Regions from separate parts of the Paenibacillus xylanilyticus genome, predicted to be linked through region 1. Evidence: predicted binding sites of a transcription regulator. Region 1 holds the regulator's gene; the other holds the start of a gene.
What was found. The regulator LexA, encoded in region 1, represses DNA repair genes until DNA is damaged. The targets are predictions, from matches to a motif close to CGAACATATGTTCG.
Positions count from the first base shown of each region.

Region 2: a site for LexA is predicted at 10,480-10,493, ahead of addB (helicase-exonuclease AddAB subunit AddB). Genes of this name have one in related genera too.

Region 1 is NZ_CP044310.1:3,998,556-4,011,386, reverse strand. Features, by position in the region: gene hflX (GTPase HflX) at 1-1,082, shown strand, start outside; gene F4V51_RS17640 (methionine gamma-lyase family protein) at 1,167-2,420, shown strand; gene F4V51_RS17635 (MerR family transcriptional regulator) at 2,503-2,916, shown strand; gene glnA (type I glutamate--ammonia ligase) at 3,045-4,373, shown strand; gene F4V51_RS17625 (aldehyde dehydrogenase) at 4,618-5,913, shown strand; gene lexA (transcriptional repressor LexA) at 6,024-6,650, opposite strand; gene F4V51_RS17615 (LysM peptidoglycan-binding domain-containing protein) at 6,947-7,324, shown strand; gene F4V51_RS17610 (DUF896 domain-containing protein) at 7,421-7,630, shown strand; gene F4V51_RS17605 (hypothetical protein) at 7,758-8,270, shown strand; gene F4V51_RS17600 (HAD family hydrolase) at 8,298-9,089, shown strand; gene F4V51_RS17595 (ABC transporter permease) at 9,673-10,602, shown strand; gene F4V51_RS17590 (carbohydrate ABC transporter permease) at 10,615-11,484, shown strand; gene F4V51_RS17585 (ABC transporter substrate-binding protein) at 11,555-12,831, shown strand, end outside.
Region 2 is NZ_CP044310.1:4,693,646-4,706,476, reverse strand. Features, by position in the region: gene dnaJ (molecular chaperone DnaJ) at 1-165, shown strand, start outside; one part of gene F4V51_RS20940 (IS3 family transposase) at 305-674, shown strand; one part of gene F4V51_RS20940 (IS3 family transposase) at 674-1,632, shown strand; gene F4V51_RS20935 (hypothetical protein) at 1,867-2,235, shown strand; gene F4V51_RS20930 (YfhD family protein) at 2,280-2,459, shown strand; gene F4V51_RS20925 (hypothetical protein) at 2,452-2,844, shown strand; gene prmA (50S ribosomal protein L11 methyltransferase) at 3,005-3,970, shown strand; gene F4V51_RS20915 (site-2 protease family protein) at 3,974-4,654, shown strand; gene F4V51_RS20910 (RsmE family RNA methyltransferase) at 4,793-5,557, shown strand; gene mtaB (tRNA (N(6)-L-threonylcarbamoyladenosine(37)-C(2))-methylthiotransferase MtaB) at 5,560-6,906, shown strand; gene F4V51_RS20900 (NUDIX hydrolase) at 7,019-7,453, shown strand; gene F4V51_RS20895 (Na/Pi cotransporter family protein) at 7,507-8,508, opposite strand; gene F4V51_RS20890 (class I SAM-dependent rRNA methyltransferase) at 8,996-10,375, shown strand; gene addB (helicase-exonuclease AddAB subunit AddB) at 10,559-12,831, shown strand, end outside.

The DNA.
Region 1 (12,831 bases):
GAAAAGGTAAAGTCGAGGAGCTACGTGCGATCGCAGAGGAATTGGGCGCAACCACTGCGATATTTGATCAAGAGCTGTCTGGAGCTCAGGTTCGTAACCTGGAAGAGGCACTGGATCTCAAAATTATCGACCGTACCCAGTTGATTCTGGATATTTTCGCCCAACGTGCAAATACAAGAGAAGGTATCATTCAGGTTGAATTGGCCCAACTTAGCTATCTGCTTCCACGATTATCGGGTCATGGCAAAAACCTATCACGGCTTGGAGGGGGAATCGGGACACGTGGACCGGGGGAAAGCAAGCTGGAGACGGATCGCCGTCATATCCGGGGTCGCATTGATGATCTGAAACGGCACCTGGAAGAGGTTACACGCCACCGCAAACTTCATCGCGAGCGTCGTAAAAAGACAGGCATTGTACAGGTTGCACTTGTAGGGTATACGAATGCAGGTAAATCCACATTGCTTAAACAATTAACTGCTGCTGATGTATATATTCAGGATCAGCTGTTTGCTACGTTGGATCCAACTTCACGTACGATGGAGCTTCCAAGCGGTAAAGAAATTGTACTTACGGATACCGTAGGATTTATTCAAAACCTTCCACATGATCTGATTGCTGCTTTCCGTGCAACATTGGAGGAAGTGAATGAAGCCGATCTGATTTTGCATGTTGTAGATGCATCATCTGCAATGCGGGAAGATCAGATGAGAACTGTGCATGAAATTCTGCAGCAGCTTGGATCTGGCGATAAGCCTCAGTTGGTGCTCTATAACAAAAAAGATGCATGTACACCGGAGCAGCTGGAAATGCTTCCTTTGGATAAAGACCATATGAAGGTAAGTGCACTGGATGAAGCTGACCTGCTGAAGATTCGGGAGCGGATTCAGGAAGAACTGACGGGTGATACGAAGCGGTTCCGTATTCCTGCAGAGCGGGGAGATCTTACATCTGTTCTTTATAAGGTTGGAGATGTTGTTGAAACCACTTTTGAAGAAAATGATGTGATCTATCAAGTGGAGCTGCAAAAAGGGGAATATGAAAAATTCGGTTATTTACTTGAAGATTTCATTGAATTGTAATATACATGACATATTGGTATGGTAAGTTGACACGATAATCGATATTATGCGTTAGATTAGTGCAATGAAGGGGAATGAAGTAAGATGGCAAGTTTGGATACAAAGATTGTGGAGCTGCAACAACAAGTTGAGGCCCAGATTGAACAACAGATGAAAATGATTGACGGTATTACGGATTACAACCAGTGGAAGGTCATTGATGCGTTTCAACGAAAACAAGTCAGTGATTATCATTTCGCTGGTTCAACGGGATATGCATATAACGATCGTGGCCGGGAAGTGCTGGATGAAGTATATGCGGACGTATTTGGCGCAGAAGCCGCGTTGGTTCGTCCCCATTTTGCCTCAGGTACACATACGATAGCTACCGCGCTCTTTGGCGTTCTGCGCCCAGGTGACGAGTTGTTATACATCACAGGTAAACCCTATGATACATTGCACAAAGTCATTGGAAGTCCGGAGGATGGAACTGGATCTCTTCGGGACTTTGGCATAGGATACCGTGAAACCGCTTTGCTGGCAGATGGCAGTGTCGATTGGGACGCAGTTCAAGGAAATATTACTGCCACAACCAAAGTGATAGGGATCCAACGTTCACGCGGATATGACTGGCGTTCTTCCTTCTGTATTGATGAGATCGCAGATATGGTAAAACGGGTCAAGGCAATCAAAGAAGATGTGATCGTATTCGTGGATAACTGTTATGGCGAATTTACGGAGAAACGCGAACCGACAGAGGTCGGGGTAGATCTGATGGCAGGTTCACTAATCAAAAACCCTGGCGGAGGCCTTGCTGAAACCGGGGGTTACATATGCGGGAAGGAAAAATATGTACAATTGGCAGCGTATCGTTTGACTGCACCTGGCATAGGTAGTGAGGTTGGTGCCATGTTGGGAACGACCCGTGGGATCTACCAGGGACTTTACATGGCGCCGACAATTGTGGGACAAGCCATCAAGGGCAGTACCTTTGCCGCTGCAATGTTTGCTGCTTCGGGATTTGTAACCAAACCTGCTTGGAATGAGACACGCACGGATTTGATCCAAGCTGTGCAGTTCTCCTCCGCGGAGCATCTGATCGCTTTTGTACAGGGGATTCAGCGGGCTGCTGCAGTGGATAGTCATGTCGTTCCAGAGCCATGGGACATGCCTGGTTATGAACATCCTGTCATTATGGCGGCAGGTACGTTTATACAGGGCGGAAGCCTGGAGTTGTCAGCGGATGCGCCTATTCGAGAGCCATATATCGGCTACATGCAGGGGGGATTAACCTACTCTCATGTTAAATATGGCGTTTTGATGGCGCTCCAGACAATGAAAGATCGTAAATTATTGTGAGTTTATCTAACACGTCATTGACACTTAGTAATAACTAAATGTACAATAGGGTGAAGAATAGATGACTGGAAGGTTGATGAACATGGGTGACGAAATTCGCAGAAATATGGCCTTATTCCCGATAGGTATTGTTATGAAACTTACGGATCTGTCCGCTCGTCAGATTCGATATTATGAACAGCACAGCTTGATTGTACCGGCAAGAACGTCAGGTAACCAACGTTTGTTTTCCTTTAATGACGTAGAACGATTGCTGGAGATCAAGGCTTTGATCGAAAAAGGTGTTAATATTGCCGGCATCAAGCAGGTTATGAATCCGGTATCCAAGGAATCCGAAGAAGCGACAGTCATCACCGCAGATACAGAAGTGAAGCGCAGAGAACTGTCGGATACACAGCTGCACCGTTTATTGAAGCAACAGCTGGTTTCGGGTAAGAGACCTGGACAAGTATCTCTCATTCAGGGAGAGCTTTCCCGATTTTTTAATAAAAAGTAAGTTCGCATAACTTGGCGAGTGAGGGGAAATCATGCAGTTGTGATGGCAGACTCCTTGACCCGTGGAACTTTCTAATGTACAAATATAACATGCAAGCCAAATAAGCAGAAAAGAAAGGGAGAGGTATCGTGAGTTATACAAAAGAAGACATTCTCCGCATCTCTAAAGAAGAAAACGTACGGTTCGTTCGATTGCAATTTACCGACTTGCTTGGAGCTATCAAAAACGTTGAAATTCCTGTAAGCCAATTGAATAAGGCTTTGGATAACAAAATGATGTTTGATGGTTCTTCCATTGAAGGTTATGTGCGTATTGAAGAATCCGACATGTACCTCTATCCGGATCTCGATTCTTGGCTGATTTTCCCTTGGGTAGCTGAGAACCGTGTTGCTCGCCTAATCTGTGATGTTTATTTGCCGGATGGCAACCCATTCCCTGGAGATCCACGCGGCATCTTGAAACGTAACCTGAAGGAAGCCGAAGAAATGGGATTCACTTCTTTCAATGTCGGTCCTGAACCAGAGTTCTTCTTGTTCAAAACAGACGAAAAAGGAAACCCGACTAATGAACTGAATGACCAAGGTGGATATTTCGACCTGGCGCCTACAGATCTTGGTGAAAACTGTCGTCGTGACATCGTTATCACACTTGAAGAAATGGGCTTTGAGATCGAAGCTTCCCACCATGAGGTAGCTCCAGGTCAGCATGAGATCGACTTTAAATATGCTGATGCGCTTAAAGCTGCTGACCAGATCCAAACGTTCAAACTCGTTGTTAAAACGATTGCACGTCAGCATGGTCTACATGCGACCTTTATGCCAAAACCATTGTTTGGTATGAACGGTTCCGGTATGCACTGCAACCAATCGTTGTTCCAAGGCAGTGCAAACGCATTTGTTGACGAGTCGGACGAGCTGGGTCTCAGCAAAACTGCACGTCACTTCATGGCTGGAACGCTGAAGCATGCGCGTGCGTTTGCAGCAATTACTAACCCAACTGTGAACTCATACAAACGTCTTGTACCAGGTTATGAAGCCCCTTGTTATGTAGCATGGTCCGCCAGTAACCGTAGCCCAATGATCCGTATTCCAGCTTCCCGTGGTTTGAGTACACGTGTAGAGGTTCGTAACCCGGATCCGGCTGCTAACCCTTACTTGGCTTTGGCTGTTTTATTGAAAGCAGGTCTGGACGGAATCAAACGTGAGCTTTCCTTACCAGCTCCAATTGACCGTAACATCTACATTATGTCAGAAGAAGAGCGTGTGGAAGAAGGCATTCCAAGCTTGCCAGCTGACCTGAAAGAAGCTTTGAACGAATTGATCCGCAGCGAAGTCATCTGTGATGCACTTGGCGATCACGCCCTGGCTCACTTCTACGAGTTGAAAGAAATTGAGTGGGATATGTACCGTACACAAGTCCACCAATGGGAACGCGATCAATATATCACGCTGTACTAGTATGGAGAGCCCTTGGCGCAATAGTGCCAAGGGCTTTTTTTGATGGATAACATAATGGGACAGCGGTGTGTAATATTCTTAAAAAAATAGCAACGTTTAATAGTATACATATAATAGGAATAGAGAAGATACATATTTTCCAAAGAAAAGATATTTTGATATGTTGATAATTCCATATAAACAAGTTATAATTCAATTATATTTTTAGCAATTTAATTTTAAATCATTAATTGGAGATGTTTATATGGATCAAGTGAAACAACTCGTTGCAAATCAGCGGGCATTCTTTTATACAGGACAAACTAAAAATATCGAGTATCGGATTAATGCTCTTCAGCAACTAAGACAAGGGATAGAGAAATATCAGCAACGGATCTTGGACGCACTGCATGCAGATTTGAATAAATCGGAAACAGAGGCGTATAACTCTGAAATTCGCATCGTTTTGGGTGAACTGGATTTTGCACTAGAACATCTTAAGGAATGGGCGGCGCCTAGAGCAGTGCCTACAAGTGCTGTAATACCTGATGGTACAAGCACGATCTATCCAGAACCTTATGGAGTTGCTCTCATTATTGCACCATGGAACTATCCGTTCCAATTGGGCTTTGGTCCTTTGATTGGAGCAATTGCGGCGGGTAACTGTGCTGTTATTAAGCCTTCTGAATTAACGCCGGCAGTGTCACGTCTGACGTACGACCTGATTACGGATATTTTCCCTAAGGAATATGTAGCAGTCATGGAAGGTGAAGTCGAAACCAGCACAGCCTTGTTGAAAGAGAAGTTTGATTATATTTTCTTTACGGGTAGCACAGGTGTTGGCCGCATCGTCATGAAAGCAGCAGCTGAGCATCTAACCCCGGTGACGCTTGAATTGGGTGGTAAAAGCCCTGTAATTGTTCATAAAGACGCGGATTTGCAGTTGGCAGCCCAGCGGATCGTTCGTGGCAAGTTCTTGAATGCTGGTCAGACCTGCGTTGCTCCGGATTACTTGCTTGTACATCAAGACGTACACGATAAACTGCTTGAAGAGATTGGTGCAGAGATTCAAGATAAATTCGGTAGAGATGTAATGGGAAATCCTAATTTTCCGCATATCGTCAACACACGTAACTTTGATCGACTATCTGTTTTCTTAGAAGGTGGTCATGCTCTGATTGGTGGTCGCTCTGATCGGGATCAGCTGCTGATTGAACCTACCTTGGTAGGAAATGTGGACTGGGGTTCACCTGTGATGCAAGAGGAGATATTCGGTCCCATTTTGCCGGTAATGACTTACGAGGATCTTAATCCTCTGCTCGCTGAGATTGTGCACCGTCCCAAACCGCTGGCGCTATACCTGTTCACGGAGCAAGAGGAGCTGCAGAATCAGGTTTTGGATCAAGTGTCCTTCGGTGGAGGATGCATTAATGATACGTTGTCTCATATGACTTCACATTTTTTACCGTTTGGCGGTGTAGGAGAGAGTGGTATGGGGTCATATCATGGTAAGCAAAGCTTTGAAGTGTTCTCCCATCACAAAAGCATTCTCAAACGATAAGAAATGGAAGTTAGCAAAGCCGACTGAATAGCGAAAAAAGAGGTTGTCCTATTGAACAGGGCAACCTCTTTTAGTCGTTACGTTTCATCTGACTTGCTGTGGAAGAAAGACTAGTGAATATCACGGAAAAGGCCAATCACTTTACCCAAAATGCTAACATGTTTTAAACGAAGTGGTTCAAATGTTGCATTCTCAGGCTGTAGACGAATGTGGTCTTTCTCTTTGTAGAAAGTTTTAACTGTAGCTTCGTCATCTTCAGTCATCGCAACGACAATATCTCCGTTATCTGCTGTTTGCTGCTGGCGCACGATAACGTAGTCTCCATTGACGATCCCTGCTTCGATCATACTGTCACCAACAACAGAGAGCATAAATACTTTCTGTTCTCCAACATAATGTGTTGGTAGCGGGAAGTAATCCTCGATGTTCTCAGTTGCGGTAATCGGTACCCCTGCAGTGACTTTACCTACGACGGGAATGCGAGCAACACTGTGTGCAAACTGATGGGAGTGTTCTGATTCCTCCTGGCTTAACAACTCAATGGCTCTCGGTTTAGTAGGGTCACGTCTAATGAGACCTTTCTTCTCCAAGCGGTCCAGATGTCCATGAACCGTAGAACTGGAAGCCAGTCCAACCGCTTCTCCAATCTCACGTACGGAAGGAGGATATCCCTTCAACCGGACTTCATTGCGTATAAACTCCAGAATAGCTTGCTGCCTGCTGGATATCTTCGACATACCGTATCAACCCCATTTTAGTAACGTTTGGGAAAATTATAACATAGAACCTCCGTTCGTACAAACATAAGTTCTAAATAAAATCCCGAAAAACCAATGTTTTTGAGTGATTTCTTTGTCTAGTGCATCAAGTGAATAGAATAGTAGTATTTGATTTGGATTCACCTAGAAAATTTCGGGAAATAAGGGGTTTGAAATAAAGCGAACAATTGTTCTAAAAATCTGTTGTACAAAACAAGTGTTCGTGTTATATTGATTTTAACAGATAGGAACAAACGTTTGGAGGACGATAAATTATGAGATATTCCACTTATCAAAGTATTTACGAACCGGTGAACTCGGAAGCGGTCAAGTCTAACATAGGTAACTTTAAGAACTGGTTTGCAAAAGCTAAGATGCCAACATGGATGTTAAAGATGATTATGGCATCATTAATTATATTTATTGGCTGCAGCACTGTATTGACTGTGTTTGCAGGAGACGAGAATAATGTTCTTCCTGGCAGCAAAATAGCAGTGTCCCAGGGTGAAACGCTGTGGAGCGTGTCATTGGAGCATAAACCGGAAAATATGGATACGCGTATATATATAGAAGCAATTAAGAAAGTGAATCAGCTTCAAACCACTTCAATTCAAGCTGGACAAGTCCTGATTTTGCCTCAGTTTACACGTTAATACCATGATTCATTCGAGCGAGTAAGTAGCAGCCTTGACAAGCCGCCTCGATCATGTCAAAGTTAGTATGACTTTGTATTTTTGGAGGGGACAAGATTGGATATAGATAGCCTGGTAGCACGCATTAACGAATTGGCTCGTAAACAAAAGTCCACTGGACTTTCAGAGGAAGAACTTGCCGAACGTGCTAAACTTAGAGAAATTTACTTAAACAACATCCGCAGCAACTTCAGACAGCAACTGGATTCCATTGAAATTGTAGATGATGAGAAAGATCAAGGCCACCAAGGCAAACTCAAACACTAAGGAAACCTAAAGATATCATTATGATATTTAGGTTTCTTCCTTTTATTTTGAGAATGCAAATTTATAGGGGGAATGTCGGTTTACGATTTTTGTAAGCCGATACAAAGATGACATAAGGGGGATTCTCATGGCTCGTTCGTTCGAGAGAACGGTTCGGAAAAATTCAAAGCAGTTGAATCAGCAACGCAAAAAAAATGGTCAACCGATTTCGGGTACGCCCGGTGAGGACATTTTCAAAGGACGCAGTCTTCTGTTTCCTATTTTCCTCATTGGACTTGCGTTTTTGTATCTGTTTATGAGCACATTTCTTGTTAAAGCTCCGATGACAACATGGGACTGGGTAACGATGCTTTTGTATGTGTTTTTGGCTGTGATTTTTATGCTTCGTCGTCCTTACATTAAAATCGGGAGCAACCGGATTATAACAACCAAAGGGAATCGGGAACGCTCCATTGGAGTAGATGACATCGTTAAGTTTAGATTTGAGCAGGGAACGGTAGTTATCGAACATAACAGCCGTGGCAAAAGATGGGTGTTCACTAAACTGTTGAACCGCTATGACACAGATGCCATTACTGAACGACTTCTGAAATTTGCCAAAGCACATCAGATTACTGTAGAAACAGACGAGAAAAAGTAATTATTCACAAAGGGGAAGATGATCGGAATGGCATTAAAAGCGATTTTGTTCGACCTGGATGATACTTTATTGTGGGATGAACGCAGTGTGCGTGAAGCATTTCACGAAACTTGCCTGCTTGCTTCACAAGAAACCGGCGTTGATGCTGAGGCATTGGAAGAAGCTGTTCGTAATGAAGCTCGTAGTCTATATGAATCATATGAAACCTTTCCATTTACCAAAATGATTGGTATCAATCCGTTTGAAGGACTTTGGGCTAATTTTACTGGTGGTGACCAGCCGGAATTCCGTCAATTGGAGCAGCTTGCCCCTGTATATCGTAAGGAGTCCTGGCGTCGTGGCTTATTGAAGCTGGGAGTGGACCGTGAAGATTTGGCTGAACGTCTTGCCTCGCAATTTGGAGCAGAGCGAAGATCCAGACCTCATGTATATGAGGAAACAATGGACACTTTACGTCACTTACAGGGGAAATTCAAACTGCTGCTCTTGACGAATGGGTGTCCTGCTCTGCAGCAAGAGAAGTTGGATGGTGTGCCTGAACTGGCTCCTTTCTTCGATGAGATCATCATCTCGGGTACTTTTGGAAAAGGAAAACCGGATCCGTCTATCTTTGAACATGCACTCAGCAAACTTGGGGTAAAACCAGAAGAAGGTTTGATGGTTGGAGATAAACTCACGACGGATATCCGCGGAGCTTTGTCAGCAGGAATCCAGGCTGTCTGGATTAATCGGGAGAACAAAGTGAACTCGGAGTCGTATGTACCTGATCATGAGATTAAGCACTTATCAGAATTAGATCGTATTATTGCTAATTTCTGATTATTTCAGAATTGACAATGGTGCATTTTAAAACATTGATAGCCTGGGTGAATGATGCAAAATCATTCACGGGTATCAATGTTTTTTTGTTTGTTTGAAGCTTAATAACAGCAGTATAGTGAAGAAATATCAAAAATAAATAAAAAAAGTATTGAAATGTAGGAAGCACTGTTTTAGAATATAACTAACATACTAGTATGACTAGTATGGGAATCCTTAAAGCAGTTAACTTTTGACATATCCAGGTTATGGAGTCAGAAGCTATCGCTTTATTATTTTCATGTATATTGTAAGCGCTTTACATAGTTTTGGGAAATATTAATTTTTGGAATACAACAGGTACCCGTGAGATTGAGCAATAAGATAACAATCTGAACCTAAGTGTATCCATTAACATTAGTTTAAATTGATATCGCTTACATTACCGAGTGTCTATTATGCAGTGGGGGTGAAATTTTCTGCAAGGTCTTCGATAGAAAGAAGTGAAGATGGGAGTTGTCATGAAGTACTTTTGATTTTATAAAGTTTATTTGATCGGAGTGAATCAGATATGAAGTCAGAAACTGCTAAAACCACGCTTACGATGACCTCATTACGCAAAGAAAGCAGGTTAAGAACGGCTGGAGCCTTACTCCGCAAAGATTGGCAGCTGTATTCACTATTAATACTTCCAGTGATCTATCTGATTATTTTTAAATACGGACCGATGATTGGTAATGTGATAGCCTTTAGAAGGTTTGTACCGGGAGGCAGCATTTTTGGTGAGACTTGGGTTGGGTTAAGGTATTTTCAGATGTTCGTTCAAGACCCAACGTTCTGGAAGGTATTTGGAAACACACTCATACTGGGCGGGCTTGCATTACTCTTCACATTCCCGGTTCCCATTATCTTTGCGCTGCTTTTGAATGAAGTAAAAAGTAAACGCTTCAAAAAGTTCGTTCAGACTGCATCCTATCTGCCACATTTCTTATCGATCGTTATCGTAGCCGGTATGATTTTGCAACTAACGGCAGTGAATGGATCCATTAATGGCTTGGTTGCATTCTTTACTGGAGACAATATTCCCTTTATGCAGCGCGCCGAATGGTTCAGAACGATCTATATAAGCTCTGAAATTTGGCAAGGCATGGGCTGGGGAGCCATTTTGTATCTTGCCGCATTAACGACAATCGATGATTCTTTGTATGAAGCTGCACGGATTGACGGTGCGAATCGCTGGAAACAGACGATCCATGTAACCATACCAGGCATTTTGCCAACGATTGTTACTTTGTTAATTCTGAATATGGGTAATTTTCTTGCTGTTGGATTTGAGAAAATTCTCCTCCTTTACAATCCGCTTATCTATGATACATCGGACGTGATTTCCACTTATCTGTATCGTGTAGGTTTGCAATCCAGCAACTTCAGTTACGCGACTGCGATTGGATTATTCGAATCACTCATCGGACTGATCTTGGTATTCTCAGTAAATGCAATCTCACGCAGACTAACACAACGAAGCTTGTGGTAAAGGAGGGATAACATGCAGGAATCAAAATCATACAAAGTCTTCAAAGTATTTAACACCATCTTTTTGCTGCTTGTGGTGTTCATCACACTCTATCCATTCCTGAATGTTGTAGCACAGTCTTTCAGTAGCGAATCCTATATCAATTCAGGGAAAGTCAGCATCATCCCGCGCGGTTTTAATGTGGAAACCTACAAGACCATCTCGCGTGACAGCATGTTCTGGACCAATTATAAAAATACGGTTATCTACACTGTGGTAGGTACGTTGATCTCCATGTTTATGACAACCATATTCGCGTATGCGATTTCTAAAAGGAGATTAATGGGACGCAAGTTCTGGACAATGTTTGCCGTGTTCACCATGTTTTTCAGTGGCGGATTGATTCCAAACTATGTCCTGATTAATTCCCTTGGCATGAACAATACGATGTGGGCGTTAGTTGTACCTGGAGCCATCAGCATTTATAACATGTTAATTATGAAGTCATTTTTCGAAAACATGCCCGAGGAGCTGGAGGAAGCTGCAGCCATCGATGGTTTGAACACATATGGTATTTTACTTCGTATCATATTGCCGTTAAGTAAGGCTGTAATGGCTACAATGGTTCTGTTCTACGCAGTGGGACACTGGAACTCATGGTTCCCGGCATTCCTGTATCTCGACAAAAAGGAACTGTTCCCTGTGACCATTTATCTGCGGAACATGATTGCAGGTGCAACAGGAGGAGCTTCTGCTGGAGCGTCGGCTGATAATTTGACTCAAATCTCAGCCAATATCAAGTCGGTAACGATGGTACTTACGATTCTTCCAATCCTTACGATCTATCCGTTTGTGCAAAGATACTTTGTAACCGGTATCATGTTGGGATCTGTTAAGCAGTAATTCCAAGTGCATATAGTGAACATCTCTTAGACGCAAGGCCAATCTAAACCACATGCAGGGGGACAATGGAATGAAAAAGAGACCACGCAAGCTTGTAGGCAAGATGGTTTTGGCAACAATGATGAGTGTCGTTTTGGCAGCATGCAGCAGCGGAGCGGGAACCGAGAAGGCCGAACCTGAATCCAAAGGGGCTATGGAGTCCTACGGAGTGGGTGACACGTTTAAAGCCTCGGAGCCATTCAACTTATCCATACTTTATAGTGATCAGCCAGCTTATCCATACAAGAAAGATTGGTTGCTTTTCCAAAAAATCACCGAGCTGACGGGTGTGACCTTGGATCCTACCATTGTACCGATGTCTGACTATCCGCAAAAAAGATCTCTTTTGATTAGTTCGGGAGATGCACCTCTCGTAATCCCTAAAACCTATCCGGGTGAAGAATCTGCCTTCGTATCTTCTGGAGCCATATTACCCGTAAGTGACTATGTTGACTTGATGCCTAATTTCAAGGACAAGATAGAGAAATGGGGACTTGAGGATGAACTGGAGAGTCTCCGTCAGGAAGATGGGAAGTATTATGTTCTCCCTGGTTTGCATGAAGAAGTATGGCCAGACTATACACTGATTGTTAGAACGGATGTCTTCGAGGAAAACAACATTCCTATCCCAACGACATGGGATGAACTATATGATGCTGCCAAGAAGTTGAAAGAGATCTACCCAGATTCGATTCCGTTCTCGGACCGATTTGAATTTAACAGTACATTAAATATTGCGGCTGCTGGTTTTGGAACCAAGGGCGGTTGGGGTTTCGGCAATGGTCTTACGTATAAGGAAGACAAGGATGAATTCGTATATACATCCACTACTCCTGAGTACAAAGAAATGCTGACCTACTTCAACAAAATGGTGTCAGAAGGGTTGCTGGACAAGGAAAGTTTCACTCAAGATGATGATCAAGCGACACAAAAATTTGTCTCTGGCAAGTCGTTTATCATTAACGGTAACTCTCAAACGTTAGTGCTGCATCGCAATGATATGAATAAAACGTTGGGTGAAGGAAAATTCTCCATTGCTAAAATTACGGTTCCGGGTGGTCCGAAAGGACAATTAATGTCTGGATCGAGACTTGAAAACGGTGTCATGATTTCCGGTAAAATCAAAGATAGTGAAAATTTCAAAGCAACAATGCAATTTATTGACTGGTTATACTACAGTGATGAAGGACAGGAATTCGCCAAATGGGGATTTGAAGGAGAGACCTACACGAAACAGGATGGGGTTCGCAAGCTTGCGGATGATGTGAACTATAATGGATTGAATCCTAAAGGCACAAAAGATCTGCG
Region 2 (12,831 bases), 700 kb from region 1:
GGCCAAGGGGATCAACATGTAAAAGTGGTTGTGGTTACACCAAGCAAGCTGAATGATGAGCAGAAAGATCTGCTTCGTCAAATCGCTGCACTGGATGGAGAGCAAACCCATGAACATGAACAATCCTTCTTTGACCGGGTGAAACGGGCTTTCCGCGGAGACTGAGCATCAACCCTATAACATATGTAAAAGGACACTACAGCGATTATAAACTGTACCCTATAAGATAGACACTTTAAAAAAGGTCATCTTGTAGGGTCTTTTTTTGTGTACAATGAATAAAAAACGAGCGGTGGTCAAGCAAATGTCAAAAAAACACTTTACAACGCAAGAGCAAGATCAGTTGAGAAGAAATCCTTATGTGAAAAATGTTAGCGCTAAAGCCATTACGTATACGGATGCGTTCAAAGAACGATTTATTCAAGAACACAGTCAAGGTATGCTTCCTAGTGAGATCTTTCAGGAAGCAGGATTTCCCATTGACGTTTTGGGTGCAACCCGGATTCGAAAGGCTTCCAATCGATGGCGTACGGCATTTCAGGAACAAGGATCTGCTGGATTAACGGATGGTAGAAAACACGCCTCAGAACGTTCTCTGACCCGTGAATTAAGTCTTGAAGAAAAATATGCCCGTTTGGAAGCGAAAATGAAATGGCTTGAAGCGGAGAATGAATTCTTAAAAAAGCTCGATCAACTCGAAAGGCAGATGAGAAGAAAAAAATCCAACTCAGTACGCGACAAAAATTTAAACTGATTCAAGAGATGTTGCATACATACTCTTTCCAACGCAAGGTGCATGTTCTTTGTGCTATTGCTGGCGTTTCACGTTCAGGCTATTACCACTATTGTAGTGAAGATGCCAGATTACATCGTCAAAAGCAGGAACAGAATGATCAGAAGATGAAAGCGATCATCCTGAAAGCCTACCATTACCGTAGGAGGAACAAAGGCGCCCGTCAAATCAAAATGACGCTCGCACTTCAGTATGGCGTCGTATACAATCTCAAGCGAATCCGTCGGATCATGCAAAAGTACAACATCGTTTGTCCGATTCGAAAAGCAAATCCCACACGTCGTATGGCTAAAGCGACCCAAGAGCATCGAACCTGTCCCAACACGTTAAAGCGAGCGTTTAAGCCAGGGATTGCAGGCAAAGTTCTCTTAACGGACATCACATACTTAACTTATGGGATAAGTAAACGGGCCTATCTATCAACGATTAAAGATGCTGAAACGAATGAAATATTAGCCTATGAAGTCTCTGCTTCCCTTGGATTGGACATTGCGATGGAGACGTTGAAACAACTCCAAAAGCATCGGCATCTCACTTCGGATGCATTGATTCATTCGGATCAAGGATTCCACTATACAAACCCCAAGTTTCAAAAGCTTGTGAAACAAATGGGGTTAAAACAATCCATGTCACGCCGAGGAAACTGTTGGGATAACGCTCCACAAGAATCCTTCTTTGGGCATTTTAAAGATGAAACAAATTTCAAAACATGTATGACCCTGGAGGAGGTTAAGCAAGAAGTGAAGAGTTACATGATCTATTACAATTATTATCGAGGTCAATGGAACTTAAACAAGCTGCCGCCTGTACGATACAGACAGCAGCTTGAAGTAGCCTAACCTTTTTTAATTGTCCTTGACAAGGGGTACATTTTATTAATGCCGTGGTGTCCTTTTTCCATATACATAAGATTCAAGCTTGATTGCTGCTGCTTCTTTACATGACATTAGCTACCCATATAAGTGCCCCATATGGGAGATTCCTGCATAATATGAGCAATACTGCGGAAAGATAGCAAGGCGAGAACGATCATGCATAACTGTATGCGCAATCTTGGGAAGCAGGTGAACCGAATGACCGAAAAAAACATTTTGGCCTATTTTCATAGTCCGGAGCAGGCCGAGGGGGCAGCCAAAAAGTTGGAAGCCTTGCGCGTGGAAGACCTGTCCATTAATCGTTTTAGCCGTTACGCAGGTGTTGGACCCAGTGGCGCTTCCTATACTCCAGGCGTTTCCGGCAGCTTCTCATCATGGGTGCCTGGTTCGCTTGGTACGAATGCAACAGCGGGAATCATGGCCGCAGCAGATCCCTCTTCAAGTGGCATGAGTGATGGTGGACAAGAAGGTCCTACCGGCAGAGATGTATTGTTAACCGTTGTGGTTGACGAAGCGGTTCATCACCGAGCGTTATCCATTATTGAACAAGCTGGTGGAATGATCTAGAAATAAGCGGACGAAATTACTTATTCTGAGGGAGGATTATAACGATGGCTGAACACGAACGCCCAGGCAAGATTTTAACAAAAACGGAAAAGATGAAACGGATGCAATCCGCTAAAAACGAAGATGTGGAATTCAGTGCTGAGGTTGCGGACCATGATGACGTAGAGGCAATCCGGCGCAGTGAAGCGGCTGATCGTCGTCAGGGACGGGAGCTTCATGAATGAAGAACGCTCGGCTGTAACCATCGAGGCGGTATTCACCAGCTGGTCTGAAGCCGAATCTGCACGAAGGGCTCTGGCATTGCTGCATCCGAATCAGTTAAGCATCGAGAGCCTTGCGAGCGAATCGCTTGCCAGAAACACAGAACCGCAGGAGCGTACGGATGAAGCACCTACAGCTATAACAGGTGGATTCAGTGGCGAACTGAATGTGCTTGCACTCATCAGTGATGAACCTGAGATGTTGTCCAATGGCGAAGTCATGGATATGACAGAACAACGTGCATTCGTTCCTTCCGGACAAGAAATCCTACTGACCGTTTCAATACCAAGCGACTATCTTCCTCAGGCGGCAGAGATGATTACCCAGAATGGTGGGCGTTTTTGCTGAGGGTTCCCCCTTTTTGGGCACAATTCGAAACAGGATATCCGAGCAGGTAGCTGCGGATGTCCTGTTTTTTGCTTTAAATCTCAGGAACGGTTTTGTGCTCCTGCTCCCTTGTGTAGTACAATGATTGGGATGTTTGAAAAATGAGGAGGAAAAATCAAGTATGTTATGGCATGAACTAACAATACATACCACAGAAGAAGCTGTGGAAATGATCTCGAATTTTTTGCATGAAGCAGGTGCTGGAGGGGTCTCGATCGAAGAATCTGGCACATTAAATAAAGAACGTGATACGTCTTATGGCCAGTGGTATGAGCTGCCTTTGAATGATATTCCGGAAGGTTTGGCTGTGATTAAAGGGTATTTCTCGGAAGGTACGGACATGGAAGCCCTTAAAGCAGAAGTTAACCCGAGAATTAAGCAGCTCTCCGAATTTGATATTGATGCGGGTGAGATCCGGTATGAGGTTCGTACGGTGGATGAAGATGACTGGGCTAATGCCTGGAAACAGTATTTCAAGCCCGTCCGCGTATCTGATCGTTTGACGATCAAACCGACATGGGAAGACTACACACCCGAAAGTCCGGAAGAGAAGATCATCGAGCTGGATCCAGGTATGGCTTTTGGTACAGGTACACATCCGACAACCTCCCTATGCTTGCGGACACTGGAAACGGTAATTCAGGGCGGCGAGGAAGTCATTGATGTGGGTACGGGCTCAGGTATTTTGGCGATCGGTGCCATTCAGCTGGGTGCAAAGCATGTTCTGGCACTGGATCTTGATCCGGTTGCAGTATCGAGTGCGAAGGAGAACGTGCATCTGAACGGCCTGGAGGAGCAAGTTACGGTTAAAGAGAGTGATCTCCTATCTGTTCTTGGAAGCCAAGATCCTGCATTAGGTGTTCAGCTGCCTGTGAAAGTGATCGTAGCCAATATTTTGGCCGAGATTATTATGCTGTTTATTGATGATGTATACAATGCACTGGAACCAGGCGGTGTCTATATTGCTTCAGGGATCTGGAAAAACAAAGAGCAGGTTGTGCATGATGCACTCGTTGCTTCCGGTTTTGAAATTAGTGCGGTCCACCGTGACGAGGACTGGCTGGCTTATGTTGCCAGAAAGAGGTAACGAATGGACTTTCTGAATTCGTTCTTTCGTTATCCCATTGATCAGCTCCCGTTTTTCCTGCTGACGATTCTGATTGCTTTCACTGTACATGAGTTTGCCCATGCATACTTTGCCAATAAATTTGGAGATCCGACCGCCAAGCTGCTGGGTCGGGTCACCCTTAATCCGGCAGTTCACTTTGATTTGTTTGGTGTGCTGCTGCTTGTGATTGCCGGGTTCGGTTGGGCACGGCCTGTCCCGGTCAATCGTGCGAATTTTGATAAGCCTAGATTAATGGGAGTTATTGTGTCGTTTGCTGGACCGCTTAGCAATTTGCTTTTGGCTATTGTGGGAACCATTATCTATGCATCTCTTGTAGGTTCAGGAGCGTTAGGTGGGATTGAGAATGAACGGTTGTTCACGGCGATCTCCATGTTCTTCTCGATTTTCAATCTGACGAACTTTTTCCTGTTCCTCTTTAACCTGATCCCATTGCCACCACTGGATGGTTACCGAATTCTTGAAGATGTACTGCCACCTTCGATTAGTCGCAAACTGCAAGGGGTTGAACAATGGTCCATTTTTATTTTTCTCTTAATTCTGATTATTCCTCCGCTGCAGAACGCTACAATTCAGCCATTATATGAATTAGCGCAGAATATGTATGTTAATTTGGCAAAAGGAATCATTGGATTCTATCGATAATATCACTAGTCTTTTTGGACTGAAATGCTGGTCAGAAGGACATAAAAGTTGTATGATCATCTGTGGCGATTGGATTCACGCCTGCCGCAAGGCAGGGTGAATGCCAGTCATAACAGGAAAGAATAGGTGGATAAACCCATGCAGCGTTATTTTGTATCTGCAGAACAGCTTACAGAGCATTCTGTTGTCATTCTGGGAGATGATGCGCGCCATATCGGTAAAGTGATGCGTGGCAAGCCTGGAGATAAACTGATTGTCAGTGATGGACAGAGTCGTGAGGCTTTGGTGGAGATTGAGAGTATCGAAGCTGGCCAGGTAACGGCAAATATCGTGGAATCTCTGAAAATGGACCATGAAGCCCGTATTCGCGTAACGGTGGCCCAGAGCCTGCCGAAGGGTGACAAGATGGAGACGGTTATTCAGAGATGTACCGAAATCGGAGCGGTAGCCTTTGTACCTTTCCTCTCGGAACGGACGATTGTTCAATATGATGCCAAGAAAGAAGGCAAACGGTTGGAGCGGTGGCGCAAAATTGCCAAGGAAGCCGCTGAACAAAGTCATCGGAATCGCATTCCATCCGTCGAGCAGCCACTTTCCTGGAAAGGGCTGCTGTCTTCTTTTGAGGGCTACAGTTTGGTATGTTATTGTTATGAAAAGGAGAACGGCAAGCAGCTGCGCGATGCGCTGAAGCCGTTTATTGAACAGCTCGCACCTGATGCGGCTGCAGACGTGTTGATTGTGGTTGGACCTGAAGGCGGGTTCTCCGAGAGAGAAACGCTGGAAGCCGATCAGGCAGGCGCGGTATCCGTTGGGCTGGGCAAGCGAATATTGCGTGCCGAGACCGCAGGGATGGCAGCGCTGACTTGTGTTTTATATGAATCCGGAGAAATGGGGGGAATGTAATTATGCCATCCGTGGCGTTTTACACCTTGGGCTGCAAAGTTAACTTTTATGATACAGAGGCGATCTGGCAATTGTTCAAAAATGAAGGATACGATCAAGTGGACTTCGATGAACAGACAGCAGATGTATATCTGATTAATACATGTACGGTAACGAATACCGGGGACAAAAAGAGTCGTCAAATCATCCGTCGTGCCATTCGTCGCAACCCGGATGCGATTGTAGCAGTTACGGGCTGTTACGCTCAAACTTCGCCAGCAGAGATTCTCGACATTCCTGGAGTGGATCTCGTCATCGGAACGCAGGACCGGGATAAAATTTTACCTTATGTTCGCGAAATTCAGGAGTCCCGTCAGCCAGTCAATGCGGTGCGGAACATTATGAAAACTCGTGTATTTGAGGAAATGGACGTGCCGGACTTCGCGGATCGTACGCGTGCATTCCTGAAAATTCAGGACGGCTGCAACAACTTCTGCACGTTCTGCATCATTCCATGGTCACGCGGGCTCTCCCGCAGCCGGGAAGCAAACAGCATTGTTCAGCAAGCTCACCAGCTTGTACATGCCGGTTATAAGGAAATCGTCCTGACAGGCATTCACACGGGTGGATATGGTGACGATATGGAGAACTACGATCTGACTGATCTGCTATGGGATCTGGATAAAGTGGAAGGGCTGGAGCGGATCCGTATCAGTTCCATTGAAGCGAGCCAGATCGATGATCGGATGCTGGATGTCATTAAGCGTTCGGACAAGCTGGTACGCCACTTCCATATCCCGCTGCAAGCGGGTGATGACACCGTATTGAAACGGATGCGCCGCAAGTACACAACCGAAGAATTTTATAACAAAATGCTTCGCATCCGCGAAGCAATGCCAGATGTGGCTATTACAACGGACGTTATCGTAGGTTTCCCGGGTGAGACAGACGAAATGTTCCGTAATGGTTATGAATTGATGAAAAAAATCGGTTTCTCGGAAATGCACGTATTCCCGTACTCCAAGCGTACAGGAACACCGGCAGCCCGGATGGAAGATCAGGTGGATGAAGAAGTCAAAAATGCTCGTGTGCATGAACTGATCGACCTGTCTGAACAAATGCAGCTTGCTTATGCGCAGAAGTTTGTAGGCGAGGTTCTGGATGTCATTCCGGAAGGTGAAGCAAAAGGCCGTGAAGGCAGCGGAAAATTGCATGGTTATAGCGATAACTACATTCAGCTCGTATTTGATGGTTCTACAGACATGATCGGTAAAGTGTGCCGCGTCAAAGTGACCGAAGCGGGTGTAAACGAAAGCCAGGGTACACTGGTTCGTGTACTGGAAGATAATCTGAAGTCCGCAGCGATGTAATCGAGGCGTCAGTAAAACAAGGATTTCATTTCCTTGGGGAGCGTACCCGGGGAGATGAGGTCCTTGTTTTTCAACTAAAGGCAAGACATAACTGTGAACGGGGGAAATCAGAATGAACAAAAAGGAAATATCCGCAGGCGGTGTAGTCTATCGTAACGAGGAAGACGGCAGTCTTCAGATTCAGCTTATTGTGGATCGTTATGGTAAAACAACACTTGCCAAAGGCAAGATGGAAGCTGGAGAAACGGTAGAGGAAACTGCCTTGCGCGAGATTTTGGAAGAGACAGGCATGGTCGGCCGAATTGTGGAGCCTGTCGATATCATTGCCTACACATATCAGCATGCTGAGTTTGGTCCGGTAGACAAGGAAGTTCACTATTATCTGGTTGAAGCAGAAAGTGGAGACCTGCAGCCGCAGATCGAAGAGATCAAGGGAGTCGATTGGTACGCACCAGAAGAAGCCTGGTCAAGACAGCAGCAGAACGGTTACGACAACAACGATAACATTTTGCGGGTGGCACTGAACAAGCTGGGCATTAACGTGTAATAATGGCCGAATACAGCAATGCCTGGTTCCTTATCAAATAGAGGAGCCGAGCATCAAGCCGCGGGCGATTTCGCTGTTGGGGCGTGAGCCGGTGGTTTTTTGTGCCAGATGGGCAGATAGCATAGGGGCAATGCAAGCAGTGAGCTGATGATGTTAAACAGGGTCTGGGCATGCGCAATCTGTGCCCCGTAGTCCGCTGACAGCCAGGCTGAAGCTGCATGCAGCAACCCGATCAGCGGCATAAAAAGCAATGCTCCCGCAATGTTCAATACAACATGGGAGGCTGCAACGAATTTGCCTGCGGAAGCTCCTCCGGCGGCTGCAATCACAGCTGTGACACAAGTCCCGACATTGGACCCGATCACGATGGCAATACCGATCTCCACAGGCAGCACACCTGTAGCCGCCAGCGTAATCGCCACGCTGATGACAGCTGCACTGCTATGAATGAGAGCCGTAAGGCAGGCACCAGCCAGAAATCCCCACCACAGACTGTCGGCCGAGCGATCCAAAAACCACTGAAATACGCCCATGCTGCGCAGGGGGACGGCGATGGATTGCATGACTTGAATGCCGGTCATCACGAGAGCAAAACCGGCAGCTGCAAGAAAGCTATATTGTGAGTTCATTAGGAATCTTCGAGTGTGTTCGGGGGCAGCTTGATTGCGCTCACTAAGAACAACAAAGACAGCCCAACCTGTAAGAGAAATGACTAGCAAGGGCAGGGCAGCACGTCCAATCTGTAACCCAATCAACTCGGTTGTCAGGCATGTACCAATGTTCGTGCCCAGAATAATGCCTAGTGTGCGACCGTAGGTAATTAATCTTGCATTCGCGAGACCAATGGTGAGCACCGTAACGGCGGTACTGCTCTGTAATATTGCGGTGGCTCCTGCACTGAAAGCCATGCCTTTCCATGGAGCAGAGGTAGCTCGGTTAAGCCACCCGGCCAGCATTGGCCCAGCCATTCGCTGTAAGGCCGTTTCCATCAGTTTCATTCCACCAAAAAAAATAATTAGTCCATATATGAGCGGCAGCACAACATCTCTGAACATCTCGTTCCATCATTCCTTCCGTGCCTAGTCGTTATCTCATCTTATGAATAAGAGAGGACAACCATGACAGCAGGAGACAATTGGTGCGGACGGAATTGGATCAGAGGAAGCGAGCGTTCGCGTTTATCTCTGGATTTTCCCTTTGTAAAAAGGGAATCAAAAAAATCCAGGGATAACAGCGATCGGAAGACCAACCGCCCTGTAGCGGCAACATGCTCTTCACAATTTCTGTAATTAGGGTTGTTTCATAACCTACTCACCCCACCATTCAAAAGATACGGTGATTCGTGCAAACGGAGCGGAGGGGACGGAATTGAATCAGAAGAAGCGAAGCGTTCGCGTTTATCCCTGGTTTTCCCTTTGTAAGAAGGGAATCAAAAAAATCCAGGGATAACAGCGATCGGAAGACCAATCCGTCCCCGCAGCGGTCTCCCTTTGCACTAAACCTATCTTTTCAAATAACTAATACAAAGGAAGTGGATTTACCTTGCCATCGGTTACACTGGAACGCAGTCGCAAAAAGCGGCTTGAACATGCACATCCATGGATATACAACAACGAAATTGCCTCGGTTAACGGTAACCCCGAACCGGGAGATCTGGTCAACGTATTGAATCATCAAGGTCGTTATCTGGCGACAGGATACTATAATCCGGCTTCACAGATTACAGTGAGAGTCGTTTCATATCAACCGCTGGAGTTTGAGCAGATGGACACCGCCTTTTTTGCCGCTCGCTTCAGCGACTGCCTGCGTCACCGGGAACGTTTTATCCAGGATGGAGAGGCGTATCGTCTCGTATACGGAGAGGCTGATTTTCTGCCTGGCCTGATCGTGGACCGTTTTGGAAGTGTTCTCGTTGTGCAGCTGCTTACCTTGGGAATGGATCGCTGCCGTGAAGCCATCGTACAGGCTCTGATCGAAGTAATGCAGCCAGAGGGAATCTATGAGCGCAGTGATGTGCCGATTCGTGAGCTGGAAGGACTGGAGCAGACCAAAGGACCGCTGTACGGGGAGTGTCCACGTCATGTTACGGTAACCGAGAATGGCTTGCTTATTAAAGTGGATATCGTGGAAGGCCAGAAAACAGGCTACTTCTTCGACCAGCGTGAGAATCGGGCGGCAATTGAACCGCTTATGAAGGGCTGGGGTTATAAAAGCGGAATTACGGTGCAGGAAGTGGAGCAAGAGGGAAGCCATCAGCTGCTGCCTGTAAATAAAAGCGGTAAAGTGGTAACCTTCCCCTATTGGGATGGGGCTACTGTTCTGGAGTGTTTCTCACACACGGGCAGCTTCACGTTGAACGCTTGCAAATATGGTGCCAAAAAAGTCACATGCCTAGATATTTCCGAGCATGCGATTGAAAGTGCCCGCACCAACGTAGAATTGAATGGTTTTACGGATCGGGTAGAATTTGTTGTCGCTGATGCCTTCCAGTATTTACGTGAACAGGTCAAGGGAGTAGAAGAGCGTTCCGTACGTGCACGGGCAGCCGAACAGAAAGTGGATACCTCCAAAGCGCTTGCAGCTGGCGGCGGGAAAACATTTGATGTGGTCATTCTTGACCCACCTGCCTTTGCCAAAACCAAATCAGCAGTCAAAGGCGCCTGCCGTGGATACAAGGATATTAACCTGCATGGCATGAAGCTTGTGAATGAAGGTGGGTATTTGGTCACAGCGAGCTGTTCATATCATATGCGTCCGGATCTTTTCCTGGAAACGATTGCGGATGCTGCTGAAGATGCGGGCAAGGTATTGCGCCTAATTGAATGGAAAGCTGCCGGCAAGGACCACCCGCAAATTTTGGGTGTAGATGAAGGGCATTACTTGAAATTTGCCATTTTTGAAGTGCGCAGCAAAACAAACTGATCTGTCATCTTGTTAAAAGTTACGTTAAGAAACAAGTCCACGGTGTAATAAGCTGTGGGCTTGTTTTGTGTTACAGGAAATCATTTGCCATTACCGGATTGTGGCAAACGTATGTTCCGAACCAGGTCAGATATGTTATACTGGGAATTAAAATCTTGTTCGTGATGGTTTGGAGGATTAGACATGTCTGTAAGCTTTATTATTGGCCGGGCAGGCAGCGGCAAGACGACGCTGATTACCCGGGAAATTACGTCTTTGCTTCAAAAGGAACCTCAAGGCAAACCACTCATATGGTTGGTTCCGGAACAAAGCTCGTTTCGCACCGAGCAGGCTCTGGTTTCTTCTGGCGCGATCAAAGGCACTATGCGTGCAGAAGTATTGGGTTTTCGCCGATTAGCCTATCGTATCATGCAGGAAGCGGGTGGTTCTGCGCGGATTCCAATCGGAGCCGAAGGGAAAAAGATGCTGCTTTATAAAGTACTTCAGCGGCGCAAGGAAGAGCTGAAGCTTTTTGGCGCTTCGGGCAATCAATTGGGCTTTATAGGGCATTTAAATGATTTGTACAGTGAGTTTAAGCGTTATGAACTAGATCCCGGCTTGTTGGAAGAAGGCCTTTCTAATTGGAATACGTCTTCTTCAGCACCGATCCTGGGTGACAAGTTACATGATTTGCTTCTTATATATCGAGATTATGAACAGGAACTGACGGAACTCTACATCGATGATGAAGACACGCTGACAGAACTGAACGAACGTTTGGCAGAGAGTGAGCTTCTTCAGGATGCACAAATCTGGATTGACGGTTTTCAGGGCTTTACACCACAGGAAATGAGCGTAATTGGAAGACTGATGCTTCAGTCCTCTTCAGTAACCATTACGTTGACCCTGGATCGGCCATATGATCACGGGGCACTGCCTAGCGAATTGGATCTGTTCCATCCAACAGCGAGCGCATATGCGCGGCTCAAGGGTATGGCTGAGGATCTGGGAGTCATGAGCGAAACGATGGTGCTGCAGCCGGATGTTTTGCCAAGATATGAGCACAGCCCTGGTCTGGCTCATCTGGAGTCTGGGTTCGACCGACGCATTCGTTGGAGAAGTGATGGCCGCGATGCGGGCGTGAAGTTATACGCAGCCGAAAATCGCAGGGCTGAGATGGAAGGTGCACTGCGGGAAATGCGCAGGTTGGCTCAGGAGGAAGGCGTGCGTTATCGGAACATGGCCGTACTCGTTCGTCAGCTGGATGCCTATGCCGATATTGCCGAGCCCCTATTCAGGGACTATGACGTGCCCGTTTTCCTGGATCGCAGAAGAAGTGAGCTTCATCATCCGCTGTCCGAATTCATTCGTTCTGCAATTGATGTTGTTCGTCGCCGCTGGCGTTACGAAGATGTATTTCGCTGTGTCAAAACGGATCTGCTGCTTCCTCGTGATGGTTCCATCACTCGTGAAGATATGGACCAGCTCGAAAATTATATACTCGCGTGTGGAATTCACGGATACCGCTGGACCGACGGCAAGCCTTGGAAATACGTCCCGAGTCTGTCTCTGGAAGACAATGGACAGGACGCTCGAAGCCGAGGGCGGGAACAAATGCTGTCGCTGATGGAAAAATGCCGAACGGTCATTACGGATCCGATGGCTGTGTTTGAGAAGCGCATGATCAAGGCCAAGACGGCAAGAGAACAGTGTGCTGCACTATATGGACTGCTGGAAGACGCAGAAATTCCCTGGAAACTCGAAATGATGTCGGCTGAGGCAACCGCTCAGGGCGACCCGGAGCGTTCGCGGGAACATCGTCAGATGTGGGGAGCTGTCCTGGATCTGCTGGACCAGATGGTGGATATGATGGGAGCCGAACGACTGGACATCGATCTGTTTGCAGGCCTGATGGAGACGGGGTTAACTGAGCTGAAGCTAGGACTTGTTCCGCCGGCGCTGGATCAGGTGCTGGTCGGTTCCATGGACCGGACGCGGCTGCAGGATATCCAATATGTATTCATTCTGGGAGCCGTTGATGGTGAACTGCCGGCTGTGCCGCAGGAAGATGGCGTGTTAACGGAGCAGGAGCGGGAGCTGCTGACCGAGAGAGGTCTCGGTCTCGGACCTGGAACAACAAGACAAATGCTGGACGAGCGTTTCCTGATCTATACCGCCTTGACTGCTGCAAGTAAGCAGTTGTGGTTGAGTTACCCTGTGGCTGATGATGAGGGCAAAACGCTTTTGCCTTCGGAAATTGTGAGACATGTACGCAAGATGTTCGGATTGAATGAAGTGCCACTTCTTGCACAGCCGCCAGTAACGGGTTTGGAAGAAGCTCATTGGCCTTACGTTATTCATCCAGAGCAGAGTCTGTCCGTTCTGATTGGGCAGCTCCGCAGATGGCGCAGGGGTGAAGAGATTCCTGAACTCTGGTGGTCGGTCTACAACTGGCACTGCTCCAATGAGAGCCTCAG